2 regions of the Mycobacterium sp. ITM-2016-00316 genome follow, and region 1 is predicted to be linked to the other one. Evidence: riboswitches for the same ligand, from Rfam matches in the RefSeq annotation. Region 1 holds a riboswitch; the other holds the start of a gene.
The links. A riboswitch is a leader RNA that binds a small molecule or an ion and turns the genes downstream of it on or off. The one in region 1 is predicted to bind S-adenosylmethionine.
Positions count from the first base shown of each region.

Region 2: it holds a riboswitch for S-adenosylmethionine, as region 1 does, so the genes downstream of both, C6A86_RS05890 (bifunctional o-acetylhomoserine/o-acetylserine sulfhydrylase) here and C6A86_RS08695 (hypothetical protein) in region 1, are expected to answer to the same signal.

Region 1 covers NZ_CP134398.1:1,800,477-1,803,880, reverse strand. The annotation lists gene C6A86_RS08705 (ATP-binding protein) at 1-13, shown strand, start outside; gene C6A86_RS08700 (metallophosphoesterase) at 92-1,060, opposite strand; SAM riboswitch class IV at 1,217-1,324, shown strand; gene C6A86_RS08695 (hypothetical protein) at 1,358-1,939, shown strand; gene C6A86_RS08690 (serine/threonine protein kinase) at 1,943-2,593, opposite strand; gene C6A86_RS08685 (DUF2786 domain-containing protein) at 2,783-3,404, shown strand, end outside.
Region 2 covers NZ_CP134398.1:1,224,590-1,227,993, forward strand. The annotation lists gene C6A86_RS05885 (homoserine O-acetyltransferase) at 1-569, opposite strand, end outside; gene C6A86_RS05890 (bifunctional o-acetylhomoserine/o-acetylserine sulfhydrylase) at 579-1,910, opposite strand; SAM riboswitch class IV at 1,952-2,071, opposite strand; gene C6A86_RS05895 (NADP-dependent isocitrate dehydrogenase) at 2,336-3,404, shown strand, end outside.

The DNA.
Region 1 (3,404 bases):
CGCCAATGGTTGACGCGCCGGACTGCTGACGGTCACGGAGGTTTCGCGACGGCGGAGATGACTGCCCCGGTGATCCACCAACCCGTTCCGTTCACCCCACGCTGCTGCCGACCCACACGTAGTGGGCCGGATCAATCTGCGTATCCCCCGACCACCGGTGCGCCGTCAACGCCCCGCCCTTGACCGCGCTGAAGTCCACGCACGCGGCGTAGTCGGTCCAGTCGTGCAGATGCCGCGGCGAGCCTTGGCGCCAGTAGTGCCCGTAGAACACCGGGATCTGTTCGTCGTAGACGTAGTCCTGTGACACTTCGATATCCGGTAGCGGCGGGTAGGGATCGCCGTGCTGGGTCGTGAAGGTGCTGCTGATCTCGGCGAGGTCGGCCAGCGTTGTCGCCGTGCCATTCCACCACCGCAGCCGGGCGGCACCGCGGGAGTGCCCGTCCTTGTCGAGGTAAGGCGGCTGACGATGCTCAACCAGACTGATCTCGGGTCCCTTGAGCAGCGTCTCCACCGCCTCATACATCGGGTCGCCCTTCGTCGAAGCCCGCACCAGCTGCTCATCGGTACTGATCCGGTCATCACCGAGCGCCGCCATCGACGCCTCATGCCAGCAGGCATGCACCACCCGGATCCCACCCAGGTCCAGCCACAGCGGCTGCGTCCGGAACCAGGCCAGGTACTCCGCGCGCGCCTGCCCCGTCACCTGACGCAAGAACTCCGCATGCTGTCTCTCATTCTTCGCCGCGTCCGGATTGCCGGGGTCGTCATGCGGCCGTAGGTACTTGCCCGAGCCGCGCGGCCACTCGGTGGCGTAGGCGAGTGCGTTGAACTCGTGGTTGCCCAACACCATTCGCGCGCTGCCGGCGTCGATCATCGCCTTGACCGTCTGCAGCACCCGCAGCTGATCGGGCCCGCGATCAATGAGGTCGCCGACGAAGATCGCGGTGCGGTCGGGGTGCCGGTAGGCGCCCTCGCGGACGGCGTACCCCATCAGGGCAAGCAATGCCTCGAGGTCGTCGGCGCAGCCGTGGACATCGCCGATTACGTCGTAACCATTCATCGGTACCTCCTTCGTCCGCCTCGTCAAAGGCGGCCCATCAGTGGTGTGTGCCGACCATCGCCTCGCGCCGATGAACTCGGCGGGCAGGTCTGGAATCTGTCTTCAGGATATCGCGGGACACCGACATGTCGGAGTGGAGCCGTATCCTCGGAGACAGCTCACGAGCGGACGACTGTTCGGGTACCTGGCCCGTCGTCCCGGCAACCGCGCGCCACCGCACGGTGCCCCAGGGGAAGAGCGGGCACGACAGTGCAAGCGGTGGGCGCCCGAACGCGGCGCCGCCAGGAACGGCGAACGATGACCGACCAACCCCTGACAGCGGCGGATGCTGCTCTGCGCGAACGCATCACCGAACTCTCGGTACATATTCCGTGCGGCGGCCTGCGCGGACCGGTGCAGCGCACGTTGTGGCAATCCTGCCGCCACGAAGACTCCCCGCAGAAGTGGGAGGGTGTCGACGTCTCGCGTCACGACGACCTGTGCATCGTCTGCTTCCGCGCCACGGCAGGCGGAATCTCGCGGTGGTCTTGGCTGGCCTGCGCGGACTGCCGCTCCGTCAACGACGCGATCGCCCAGGTGTGGGGATTCCGCCCCTTCGCACTGGGGCGGCACAGCCTGATGAACGGCATCGGGCTGCGCGGTGGCGCGTCTCCGGAAGTTCAACAGCGCCAGGCCGAACGGCTCAGCGAGTTCGCCGGCGGTGACTGGCGGCTGAAAGGTTGGCGCGATCACGAGTACCGGCTCATGACGGCACGATTCGAACCCGACGCCGATGTGCCCCTGCGGGAGTGGCAGCAGGCATGGCCGCCCGGACCGGCCGCGTCGCGGGAGGCATTCGCCCAGCTGATTGGTCCGACGTTTCCTTTGGGCCGCCCGTGAGGGTCAGCCCGCGACCTGACCCAACCAGTCCGAATTCCCATCGATGGGCTGCCCGTCGATCAACACCAGTGGAACCCCCGGCTCCGGAAACTGGTGCAGCAGAGCGAGGTTATTGGCCGCGATCACCCGCGCGTCGTAACCGATCGGCAGGCCGATCCTGATGAGGTCGAGGGCGGCCGGTGGGGCTCCCGCACCGGCGGCCAGATCAGCCAGCTGGTTGTTGTCCAGATCGGTGGAGCCACCTTCGTGCGGCTGGTGCTCGGCGGAGAAGATTTGCTGCACGAAACGCCATGTGACATCGCTGGACTGTGACTGCCCAGCCACCACGAACGCCGCGTAGATGGCCCGGCTGTCGTATGTGCCGCTGGCCGAATACTTTTCGAGGAAGTTCACCAACCGCAGGTTGACATGCAGCGAGCCGTTCTCGATGCGCTGCCCGATATCGTCCCCCTGTTCCTGGATCAGCTGACCGCTGAACGGGCACAGCGGATCCAGATACAGATCGACCTGCCCGACCGCATGCGGGTCACCGATGGAGATCACATCGCCGGCAGGCGCCGCGACCGCCGCATGCGCGAAGCCCGCGGCCGGCGCTAACAGCAGCGCCGCGACCACGGCGAGAATTGCCCCGACGGCGCGCATCGGCCGGTTCACCCAGGTTCGGTCCATGACACCCATCATGCCGGGGCGAACGGGCCCTGCATCGTCAGTTGACAAGGAGACCGTTGCAGATGCTCGTATCGACATCGCCGTCGCCGCGCCACCCATCGACGGTCCGAGCACCGCCAACGTGCGTACCCGAGCGACCAGTGACCTGTCGTACCCCTCCGACACAATCCGGACATGAGCCGACACAACCGCCAGAAGCGCGCGGCCAAGCAGAAGGCCCGCCGCCGCGCCTCATTTCAGCATGACCACCGCGAGCCCGAGCCGGGCCATGACCGCATCGTCCTACTCGACCACCTCGTCGCGGCGTTGTACGCCTCGGCGAACTGTCCCGACCACGACGCCGATGTCCACGCCGCTGAGCTGATCCAGGAGTTTTCCGGCTGGACCCGTGACCTCGATACCGCCGCCGAAGTCGCCATGGCCGGTGCCATCGGCCGGGCGTGGGAGGCGGGCTGGTCGCCGAGTGACCTCCACGAACTTGTTCGTCGCCACCTCGATGCATCGGCGACCGACTATCTGGCCGAGGCGATCGTGCGCGAGTCTGCGCAGTACGCCACCGCAACACTGCACCCTCGATGGCGGGCGGACCTCAATGCGCTGTCCGCGGGGATCGATCCCACCGCCCACGCGCCGCAGATGTGGGACTGGGCCGACCGACGCGCGGTCAGTCATCGCGCGGCCTTGGCGGTGGTGCTGAACGTGCTCCGGTTCCTGGGGCGGCTTCCGGTCCTGGAGCCGTTGCTGCCCTTGCCCGGCGCGAGCCGGCACGCCGCGTTGGTGGTCGGCGAAGCCGACG
Region 2 (3,404 bases), 580 kb from region 1:
GCGGTGGCGCGAGCGCCGACCGCCAGGACCAGTCCGGCGCGCACGGTGTCCGGGTGCCCGACGATCCACTCCAGTGCCCGTGCACCACCCATCGAGCCGCCGATCACCGCGGCCACCTCGGTGATCCCTAGCGCGGCCAGCGCGGCGAGATCGGCATTGACCTGGTCGCGGATGGTGATCGCCGGGAACCTTGAGCCCCAGGGCTTTCCGTCGGGAGCGATAGAGCTGGGCCCGGTGGAACCGCGGCAACCGCCGAGCGCATTGGTGGCGATGGCGCACCAGCGGTCGGTGTCGATCGTCGCGCCGGGCCCGGCCACGCCGTCCCACCAGCCCGGTGTCGGATGGTCGGGGCCCGCCGGGCCGGTGATGTGCGAATCGCCGGTGAGTGCGTGCAGCACCATGACGACGTTGTCGCGTTCGCGGTTCAGCTCGCCCCAGCGTTGCACCGCGATCGATACATCGTCGAGGACCACACCGCTTTCCAGCGTCAGGGCGCCGATGTGGACGACCCCGAGCTCACCTTCTGCGGGCAGAGTCGGCACGTCGCTCAGTATGTCGAAGATGGTCATCGGGCCGCCTCACACCGACGCGACACTCTGGCCGGCACCGGAGAAGGCCTGGGCCGCGGCGAACCCCCGGTCCAGGTCGGCCAGGATGTCGTCGATCCCCTCGATGCCCACCGCGAGGCGCACCAGCCCGGGCGTGACGCCGGTGGTGAGCTGCTCCTCAGCGGTCAGCTGCTGATGGGTGGTGGAGGCCGGGTGGATGACCAGCGACCGCACATCGCCGATATTGGCGACATGGCTGTGCAGGGTCAGCGCGTTGACGAAGGCCTTCCCGGCTTCGATGCCCCCGGCCAGTTCGAAGGCCAGCACCGCGCCGGTGCCCTTGGGGGCAATTGTGCGGCCCAGCTCATACCAGGGTGAGGTGGGCAGGCCGGCGTAGTTCACCGAGATGACGTCCTCGCGCCCGGACAGGTATTCGGCCACCCGCTGGGCGTTGGCGACATGCCGTTCGATGCGCAACGACAACGTCTCCAGGCCCTGGGCGATGAGGAAGGCATTGAACGGTGCCAGCGCCGATCCCAGATCGCGCAGCAGCTGCACACGCGCCTTGAGCGCATACGCGGGCGGGCCGAGCTCGGAGAACACCACCCCGTGATAGCTGGGGTCCGGCTCGGTGAAACCGGGGTGACGGCCCTGGGTCCAGTCGAAGGTGCCGCTGTCGACGATGACGCCCGCGATCGCGGTGCCGTGACCGCCGAGGTACTTGGTCGCGGAGTGCACCACGATGTCGGCACCGTGGGCGATCGGCTGGATCAGGTACGGGGTGGCGATGGTGTTGTCGACGATCAGCGGTATGCCCTGCTCGTGGGCCACGCCCGAGACGCCGGGGATGTCGAGGATGTCGATCTGGGGGTTGGAGATGGTCTCGGCGAAGAATGCCTTGGTGTTGGGCCGGATCGCGGTGCGCCAGGACTCCAGGTCATCGGGATTCTCCACGAAGCTGACCTCGATACCGAGCTTGGGCAGCGTGTAGTGGAACAGGTTGTACGTGCCGCCGTAGAGCCGCGGGCTCGACACGATGTGATCCCCGGCGCCGGCCAGGTTCAGGATCGCGAACGTCTCGGCGGCCTGCCCGGAGGACAGGAACAGCGCCGCGACACCGCCTTCGAGGGCCGCCACCCGCTGCTCGATGACATCGGTGGTCGGATTCATGATCCGGGTGTAGATGTTGCCGGGCTCGGCCAGTCCGAACAGCGCGGCCGCGTGGTCGGTGTCGCGGAACGTGTAGGACGTGGTCTGGTAGATCGGCAGGGCCCGGGCGTTGGTCGCCGTGTCGGGGGTCTGGCCGGCATGTACCTGCTTGGTCTCGAAAGACCAGGTGGTGGGATCTTGTGGCGTGCTCACGGGAACGAACCTCCATCTGTGTCTGGGGGCCCGTCGGTGCGGACCCGCGCTTGCCGGCAGTCGCCATTCGACTGCTCAACCTGGTCTTCACCCGGAGCACCCCACCGCGGTTGGAGGGTTGCCGGCCAGCAAGCCGGGGCTAGATGCTGGCACTCATGACCGATATGAAGCCTAACTCACGACGTTGACCCGATGCCACCTGGTTGTCGGAGGTGTCGCGCGGCCACAAAATAGCTACTGGCCAGTAGTCAAAGCTGACCCCTCGCCGGTTCGTCGGCCCTTGTAGTGTTGCCGGTGAGGGCAGCCCGGGACCATCGACAGAACGGCCGCGGGCGGCCCGCTGGTGCGAGAGCGCCTCTGCTCAATGAATCACGGCAGAAACGACTTTCGCTGCATCTGACACGACAGTGACGCCGGGAGTACACATGAGCGCCGAGCATCCGACCATCATCTACACGTTGACCGACGAGGCGCCGCTGCTGGCGACCTATGCCTTCCTGCCGATCATCCGGACCTTCGCCGACGCCGCCGGGATCGACATCAAGACCAGCGACATCTCCGTGGCGGCGCGCATCCTCGCCGAGTTCAGTGACCGCCTGACCGATGAGCAGAAGGTGCCGGACAACCTCGCCGAGCTCGGTGCGCTGACCCAGGATCCGGCCGCCAACATCATCAAGCTGCCCAACATCAGTGCCTCGGTGCCCCAGTTGCTGGCCGCCATCAAGGAACTCAAGGAAAAGGGGTACGACCTCCCCGACTTCCCCGGTGACCCGAAGACCGACGAAGAAAAGCAGATCAAGGAGCGGTACTCCAAGATCCTCGGCAGCGCGGTCAACCCGGTGCTGCGCGAGGGCAACTCCGACCGCCGCGCCCCCAAGGCCGTCAAGGAGTACGCCCGCAAGCATCCGCACAGCATGGGCACGTGGTCGCAGGCGTCGCGCACCCACGTGGCGACCATGAAGGACGGCGACTTCTACCACGGCGAGAAGTCGCTGACGGTGGACAAGGACCGCAAGGTCAAGATGGTGCTGGAGACCTCGGCGGGCGAAACCGTGCTCAAGCCCGAGGTGAAGCTCGACGCCGGCGATGTGATCGACAGCATGTACATGAGCAAGAAGGCGCTCATCGAGTTCTACGAGGAGCAGATCGAGGACGCCTACAAGACGGGCGTGATGTTCTCGCTGCACGTCAAGGCGACCATGATGAAAGTCAGCCACCCCATCGTGTTCGGCCACGCGGTGAAGGTGTTCTACAAGGACGCGTTCGCCAAGCACGAGAAGCTGTTCGACGAGCTGGGCGTGAACGTCAACAACGGTCTTTCGGATCTCTACGGCAAGATCGAGTCGCTGCCGGCCTCGCAGCGTGAAGAGATCATCAACGACCTGCACGCCTGTCACGAGCATCGCCCCGAACTGGCGATGGTCGATTCGGCGAAGGGCATCTCCAACTTCCATTCGCCGTCCGACGTCATCGTTGATGCGTCGATGCCCGCGA